One region of the Neobacillus camarae genome, then DNA from elsewhere that is predicted to be linked to it. Evidence: a T-box and tRNA genes for the amino acid it is inferred to sense, from the RefSeq annotation. Region 1 holds a T-box; the other holds one or more tRNA genes.
The links. The T-box of region 1 lies ahead of proS (proline--tRNA ligase). A T-box ahead of a tRNA ligase gene usually reads a tRNA of that ligase, here a tRNA-Pro.
Positions count from the first base shown of each region.

Region 2: it encodes a tRNA-Pro, which carries the amino acid that the T-box ahead of proS (proline--tRNA ligase) is inferred to sense. The anticodon was not compared.

Region 1 covers NZ_JBUCKX010000001.1:1,423,737-1,427,952, forward strand. The annotation lists gene ACY8D0_RS06465 (sensor histidine kinase) at 1-356, shown strand, start outside; partial or broken gene ACY8D0_RS06470 (transposase) at 634-924, shown strand; gene ACY8D0_RS06475 (cupredoxin domain-containing protein) at 1,176-2,051, opposite strand; T-box leader at 2,308-2,525, shown strand; gene proS (proline--tRNA ligase) at 2,576-4,006, shown strand.
Region 2 covers NZ_JBUCKX010000005.1:405,488-409,703, forward strand. The annotation lists gene ACY8D0_RS26840 (GNAT family N-acetyltransferase) at 93-395, opposite strand; gene ACY8D0_RS26845 (hypothetical protein) at 579-1,265, opposite strand; gene ACY8D0_RS26850 (GNAT family N-acetyltransferase) at 1,398-1,835, opposite strand; tRNA gene ACY8D0_RS26855 (tRNA-Pro) at 2,033-2,109, shown strand; gene ACY8D0_RS26860 (cysteine hydrolase family protein) at 2,204-2,752, opposite strand; gene ACY8D0_RS26865 (hypothetical protein) at 2,978-3,382, shown strand; gene ACY8D0_RS26870 (alpha/beta hydrolase) at 3,515-4,216, shown strand, end outside.

The DNA.
Region 1 (4,216 bases):
TAACATTTTTTGCGGATAAAGAAAGGATTCATCAGCTGATTGTCATTCTATTGGACAATGCGATTAAATACACCCATGAAGGAGGGGATATTTTACTCTCCTGCAAACAGACTCATTCCTCCATTTGTCTACAGGTAAATGATACAGGTATCGGTATACCTGAGAAGGATATCCCGAAAATCTTTGACCGGTTCTATCAAAGTGACAAAGCCCGTTCCGCCGCTGAGGGAACCGGCCTCGGATTATCGATTGCCAAATGGATCATTGATAAACATCAGGGGAAAATAAAGGTTAACAGTACGGTTGGCAAGGGAACCAGTATTGAAATCACTTTTCCGAGAACCCAAAAAAGTTAATGTCTAAAAAAAGCTGTTGGTTATCCAACAGCTCAGGCTGTCGAAAAACCCTCGACAGCTTTTATTTTAGCCTAGATACTTTAACCATTCACCGCGTTAATTTGTTATAATATAATTATAAAGTTATGCCTAAAGAATCCTTCCAAATTCAATATGAATTTGTGTCTCTTGATGAATTAGTACCTGAGCATCACCTTCTTCGTTTAATTTGATAAATATATTGATTTTTCCGTTATTCTAGAAAAAGCTCGTCCTTTTTATAGTGATGTACAAGGGATCAAAAAACAAAGTAAAAGTCATAACTCGACATGTATGGGAGGAACACAAGGAAAAGGTTAGACTAAATCGATTATCAAAATCAGGTAAAATGCTTTATAAATTTAGAAAGGAAAAAATTGAGCGAAGCTTCGCAGACTCAAAAGAGCTGCACGGGCTTCGCTACTGCCGGTTGCGGGGATTGAAGAATGCAAGTGAACAGGCTCTTCTAACCGCGGCCTGCCAAAATATAAAGAAGATTGCAACACATTTAGCAAGGCTGGAAAAAGTTTGTTGCAATTCTTTTGGTTGATTTGTTCCTGTTGATTGGAGCGGAAGGTGCGAAGACTCCTGCGGGAGTACGGGGCCGAGGAGGCTCCCCGGCACGCCCTAAGGTCCGCGAAGCACCTGGAGCGGAAATCAACAGGCCACTTTGCAGGAACAATTAATTCTGGAAATCTCTAATTTAGTTCAACTTAAAATAAAAAATTGCCGAGAAAGATAACCTTTCTCGACAATCTGAAGCTGTTGGTTATCCAACAGCTTTTTTCATGTTTAGACCTATTATTCGACGATGACGGTTCCTTTTAACATATTCATTCCGCAACTATAGGTAAATTCCCCTGCTTTGTCCGCTGTAAAGCTGAGAGAGGTGGTTCCCAGCTTTAAACTGGCATTTTGAATGTTAAAGTCAGGAAGATTAAAGGTGGCATAACAACTATCTTCAAACGGGTTATCAATTTGCAGTTCCACCAGACTTCCTCTTTTCACTCGAATCACGTTTGGCGAATATCCCTTTTCGGTAACCAATATCTTGATTTTTGGATTGGTATCACTCCTGGCATCGATTTCTTGACTGGTCTTCTCCGGTTGTGTCTGGGTCTCTGTTGAGGATGCTTTTGCGGGAATTTCCACTAAGTCGCTGCTATAGAGAAAAAGGAACAGGCTAATCAGCAGAATTCCGGCAACTAAAATGGCAAATGGAGTAAGTTCTTCGGTTTGGACCTTTATTTTTTCATTTGTTTCCGCCAACAAGTACAGAAGCACCATCCCAATGATTACAACATACAAACCTAATAATATTCCAAGTAAGATGGCAGGATTGATGAACTGGAGCAGGATTCCTAGAATCGCCCCGGTAATTGCTCCTAATAAACCGGCTATGGAGCTGAGTAATATCGATGGGAGCCCTGCTGGATGCCCAGCTAAAAACCCAACAAAAAATCCCAATAACAAGCTGATTCCTGTCACAAGGAAGATTTCCCCTGACATTAACCCGAGGACAGCCCCAGACAATAGCCCGGTTACGGCAGAAACCGCAATCGATGCCAGCATCCCTGCGGTTTTGCTCATCTTGGTTTTATAATGATATAAAAGATAAATGGAGAATCCGGAAGCTGCGGCAACAATCACGGCAGTAATAATGAAAAAAATATTCATGAGTATTTCCCCTCGTATGTAAGTCTTAACAACATACGTAAATTATAAAGGTAAGAAATAGGACTAGCTTACAAACGATTTGAACGTTTTATGAAACTTATTCATCCGGAACCAAGGTTTAAGCTTTTCAAAGATTGGCAACTCTGTTAATATATCTTTTGTACTCATTTGGTTCTTATGAGGAACAAAAAAATTTTCTATTAGTAAGAATTGACTTTTAAGGTCGGGAAATATATAATTTTTTCAATAAAATATGATTGAAGCGATGACGGGGACTAGTAAAATGAACCGGTCTTACAAAGAGAGGATACCATTGGTGCGAGGTATCTTAAGACAGTTATTTGAACCTGCCTCACGAGTTCTGTATCGGATATTCATGAAGATGCACGCGGATAAAATCCGTTATCATGTCGAGAGTTTAAAGCAATTGCTTTAAAAAATTTAGGGTGGTACCGCCAGGCCTTGGTCCCTTTTGTGGATTAAGGCCTTTTTATATTTATATGAATAATAATGAGGTGTCTAACATGGCAAAGGAATTTGTAAAAGATATTACCGCAATGGACGATGATTTCGCCCAATGGTATACGGATGTCGTGACGAAAGCGGATCTGATTGACTATTCAAGTGTTCGCGGATCGATGATTATTCGTCCATATGGAATGGCATTATGGGACAATATAAAAAACGAACTGGACCGGCGGATTAAAGAAACCGGCCATGAGAATGTATATATGCCTTTATTCATCCCTGAAAGCCTGCTGCAAAAAGAGAAGGACCACGTGGAAGGCTTCGCTCCGGAAGTGGCTTGGGTTACTCATGGCGGTTCGGAAGAGTTAACCGAAAGACTGGTGGTCCGTCCAACATCAGAGGTATTATTCTGTGAGCATTACAGCAACATCATCCATTCTTATCGCGACCTGCCAAAGCTTTATAACCAATGGGCCAATGTCGTCCGCTGGGAAAAGACAACCCGTCCATTCTTAAGAACACTGGAGTTTTTATGGCAGGAAGGCCACACGGCCCATGCGACTGACGAAGAGGCAATGGAAGAGACCATCAAAATGTTGAATGTCTATGCCGCTATTTGTGAAGAGATATTGGCGATACCGGTTGTCAAAGGGCAGAAGACGGAAAAAGAAAAATTCGCGGGAGCTAAAGCTACTTTTACCATCGAGAGCTTAATGCATGATGGCAAGGCGTTGCAATCCGGTACTTCTCACCATTTTGGAACCGGGTTTGCTGAAGCGTTCGGCATCCAATATACGGACAAGGATGGTAAGCTGCAGTACGTACATCAAACTTCCTGGGGCTTTACTACAAGGATTATTGGGGCACTGATTATGGTTCATGGCGATGACCGCGGTTTGGTGATTCCGCCAAAAGCCGCACCAACCCAAGTCATGATCGTGCCAATTGCCCAACATAAAGAGGGCGTCCTTGATTTTGCTTATGATTTGAAACAGTCTCTGGCAAAAGTAGCCCGCGTGGATATTGATGCCAGCGATAAAAAACCAGGCTGGAAATTCAATGAATACGAAATGAAGGGAATCCCAGTCCGTTTAGAAGTGGGTCCAAAAGATATTGAAAACAAGCAGGTGGTTCTAGTAAGACGCGACACGTTGGAAAAAATCGTGGTTTCCATGGACGAACTAGAGACCAAACTTGTCGAGTTATTGGATGATATTCAATCCAATCTTTATAATAAAGCCTTCAAGCATCGTGAAGAGAGAACATCAGTTGCGACAACGCTGGATGGATTAAAACAATCATTGGAAAGCAAACCAGGTTTTATCAAAGCCATGTGGTGCGGCGATTTGGCCTGTGAAGAAAAAATCAAAGAAGACGCAGGTGCGACTTCCAGATGCATTCCATTCGAGCAAGAACAAGTAGATGAAAAATGTGTGTGCTGTGGCAAAGACGCCAAGCATATGGTGTATTGGGCAAAAGCATACTAAAAGATTTGAAAGAGGTTCTTCCTATTTGGAAGAATCTCTTTTTATTTGGAAAGTGGGCGAAATGGAAAAGTGCCGGTAAATTTAAAAAAGCACCGGTAAGGGGCCCAAAAGTGCCGGTAATATACTAAAAAACGCTGGTAAGGTATTCCATTATGCTGGATTAATCATGTGAATGGCCGGCAACGTGTGTATATCAAGGCGGTTTTTTAA
Region 2 (4,216 bases), on a different contig from region 1:
ACATACTGCGCCCTTGTATTGTTCAAATTGACGCAAAGCATCACTTCGTTTTTGTCGGGAAATTGGGTCCGGACAAACTCTGGCAGCAATTTTTATGAATGTTGGGCGATACCCTTTCCCTGATAGGATGACTGGACCGAAAAAGCTCTTAACAGAAGGGCGTTTTCATTATCGCAGTACTCTTGTACGCCCCGCCACCCATGGAGAACGAAGAATCCTGCAGGAGTGTCATGATAGAAAATGATAACAGGGAACCTTTCGTCATCTTTTTCACAAGCAGCCAATGCGGCTTTAGGATGGGCTGTAAATTGGGTTTGTTCGTCAGTTAAAATGTAATTCACCATCTGCTGTTTATAGGTTGGCTGATAAAATCCCAACCGGACTGGATCTGGCAAAATCATTCCTCCCCCGCCTTTTATACGAAAATTCCAACACTGTTTGGGTTGATACTGACCGTTTTTCCATTCTATGTAGTCTTTGAATCTATTTTACTTTTTAAAATGGTTTGATTTGAAAAGGATGCAGAGCAGCATCCTTTTCTGTTGTGCTTAAACTCAGATGTTCTTTTCGCCTATGGTTTAATACCTTCCAAACCAGCCGGGGTAACCAGGATAGCCCCCATATCCGGGATGACCAGGATGTCCCCAATATCCTGGGAAGCCCGATGTCCCTCCGAAAACGCTTGTAACAGGATAACTTCCCAATCCATGCATAAAGGGATGTCCCCCCAGACTGCCACTATAACTAGTCGGAAATCCTCCTGTTCCTCCAAATCCGGTCATGCCGGGATATCCTCCCATTCCTCCAAAACCGGCCATGCCAGGATTCATTCCCATCCCGCTGGTTCCTCCCATGCCAGGACTCATTCCCATCCCGCTGGTTCCTCCCATGCCAGGACTCATTCCCATCCCGCTGGTTCCTCCCATGCCGGGACTCATTCCCATCCCGCCAGTTCCTCCCATGCCAGGACTCATTCCCATCCCGCTGGTTCCTCCCATGCCGGGACTCATTCCCATCCCGCCGTGGCCTCCCATGCCAGGACTCATTCCCATCCCGCCGTGGCCTCCCATGCCAGGACTCATTCCCATTCCGCCGGTTCCTCCCATGCCAGGACTCATTCCCATTCCGCCGGTTCCTCCCATGCCAGGACTCATTCCCATTCCGCTGGTACCCGGCATACCGGGAGTCATCATTGTCTCATGTCCGCTCATATCAGGTGATTCCCCATAACTACTAAAACCACCAGTAGGTTGTTGATTAAACATCAGAGCATCTCTCCTTATATAGGTTACAGTCTAGACTATGACTAAACTGAAAATAAGGATTAGGCAAATTCCCTATATTAAGCAAAATCAACGGAAGTTAAGGTGAGGAACCTGCTGTAACATCAAGTGATTTTATAAGGAAAAATAATAAAAAAAGTTAGTTTCTTGCTTAAATCCAATTTTTTCATAAAGACGCTGGGCCGGATAGTTATCATCCGCCGTTTCAAGTGAAATTCCTTTAGCTCCCGTTTCTTTGGCAAATTCAATTGAACGTTTGATTAATTTCTCTCCGTAGCGTTGGGTGCGGGCGTGCTTTTTCACATACAAATCATTTAAAATCCACGAGCGTTTCATGCTGACAGACGAAAAAGAGGGATACAATTGGACAAAACCTACCGCTTCTTCCCCATCAAAAGCGACAAAAACCACCGATTCCTTGTTCACCATCCGCTGCCTTAAAAACTCTTTAGCGCCGGCCACATCAGGCTCTTGCTTATAAAACTGTCTGTATAAATCAAGCAGTTCAGCCACTTGATCCAATTCTTTAAGTGTTGCTAATTGAATAGTCAATATAAAATCCCCCTGCCATTATTGTTAGATCTAGTTAACATGAATAATAGGCACAATTCAATAATTCGACACAAATTGCACAAATCCTTGCCAACCTGAAATAAAAAACAATCCTGTAAGCGATTTTTTCTTGAAGGAGATAATAGTTTTCTGTATAATCTTAATAAACATACTAATCAAATAAAACTTGCCATAATCGGGAAGTAGCTCAGTTTGGTAGAGCACCAGTATGGGGTACTGGGGGTCGCAGGTTCGAATCCTGTCTTTCCGACCACAAATCATAACTCAGCCCATCTTACACAGATGGGCTTTTTATGATCCCAATTGGTTTAGCGCTGTAAAGCGCCGGGGGACAGGCCCCCGTTCCATTAACGCTGTAAAGCACTGGGGGAAAGGTTCTGTCTTGGGATTACCTTTATTTCGTTGGCTGTGGTTTTTATGGTGCTTAGGTTATGGTTGTGGTGTTGGATTATCTTTTCGGCCGGGATGATTCCATCGGCGGTTGTATGGCCATCTGCTATGAGTGTGACATCATAGCCTAAGGTTATGGCTCTGCGGCATGTGGTGTCGACGCAGTACTCTGTCCTCGCCCCCGCGACTACTAGGTCGGTAATACCGAGTGTGGTTAACTCCTGATGCAATGGCGTTTCAAAGAAGGAGTCGGTGCTTTGTTTATGTATTACGAAATCAGATTCTCTTGGAGCAATTCCTTCAGCAAAGCCCCAGAACGGTGCTCCCCTTTCCAAGAACCCTCCAGGTTGTTCTTCGTGTTGAATGTAAAAAATCGGAATATCCTCCTCTTCTACTTTCCTAATTACATCCTGAATCACTGCCAGCGTTTCTTCCCGTTTATACACGCCATAAAGGGGACCCACCTGCAGGTCAATAAGTATTAAAGCCGATTTCTTTTGCTTCATTTCCACCACTCCCACTTCATAGAATTATAGTTTTAAAGAGCTATTTAATTTCCACTAATCGGAATCAAATGACTGTATTAGCCACCTATTAATATGACAATTACTGGAAATTTTGGTCTTCAAGTTAATTGACGAAAAATTTTCCAATTGGTTTCTTCAAAATATGTACTACTTTTTTCATAGAGACCATAAAATGGAATGTACGTTCGCTAAGGAGGCGGTCACATGCCAAACCATGAACAAACCGTAATTACTGGGGATATGCTAGTTAGGTATTATGAACTAAATAAACGAAAAAAAGAAATTGAACTGGAAATGAACGGGCTCAAAGAGGTCTTTCAAGACTATTTGAATCATTTGGCAGGATTCGACCAAAAAGCAGAAATCACCATAAGCGGTTATAAACTTCAAAGACAAATCAGGAAAACAGAAAAATACAAAGAGGAAGAAACTGTTAAAAAATTGGAAGAGATGCAATTAAATGACCTGATCCAAGTCGTAAAAAAGCCTGATGATCAGAAGATCAAAGCTGCTTTAAGCCTTGGGCTGGTCAGCCCCGACCAATTAGATGGATGCATCGTGACCACCATCTCCCCTGCTATCTCAGTCAAACCATTAACGCCAAGATAGCTGTTAACTCCCCCATATTGAGGGGATTTTTTTTTGAAATAATATAGGTATCGAAAAACCTTGGAGGATATCCCAGTGCAACATCGAATTATTATATGATTGAACACACTTAGATTATGAGGAGATGGAATCATGGCCAGTCAAGAAAGTATCATGATAAAACAATTTTTAAAAGCATCCATGAGTAACCAAGCTTCATCCGCAACGGACATTGCCGCAGCAAGGCAAGGCTTGGAGGCATTATCCGGTTTAACCCCTGTGGCAGCGGATATTAAAATCGAAAAGCTGTTTATTGGGGACATACCGGCTGAATGGGTTACAGCTCCAACGGCTGAGAGTGACCGGGTTTTCTTATACTTGCATGGCGGTGCATACATAATGGGCAGCTGCAATACGCATCGGTACTTGGCTTCCAAATTATCACGTTCCACCGGCGCTCGTGTGTTAGTACCTGAATACCGGCTCGCACCCGAACATCCATATCCAGCAGCCCTTGAGGATGCCATGACCGTCTACCGCTGGCTGCTATCAACCGGTGTGGCTACTGAAAAAATCATCATCGGAGGGGATTCTGCCGGCGGCGGTTTAACTCTCTCCACATTACTAACTCTTAAGGATGCGGGTGATCCGCTTCCTGCTTTGGCGGTTCTCTTGTCTCCATGGACAGATTTGGCCGTAACCGGAGAATCAATGGAAACACGTTCGGAAGCCGATCCGTGGTTGAAACCGGCTCAAACGCGTGTGGCCCCGGCCTTGTATATTCGTGATCTGGATCCGAAAAACCCGATTGTCTCCCCTATTTATGCGGACTTAAGTGGATTGCCGCCAATGCTT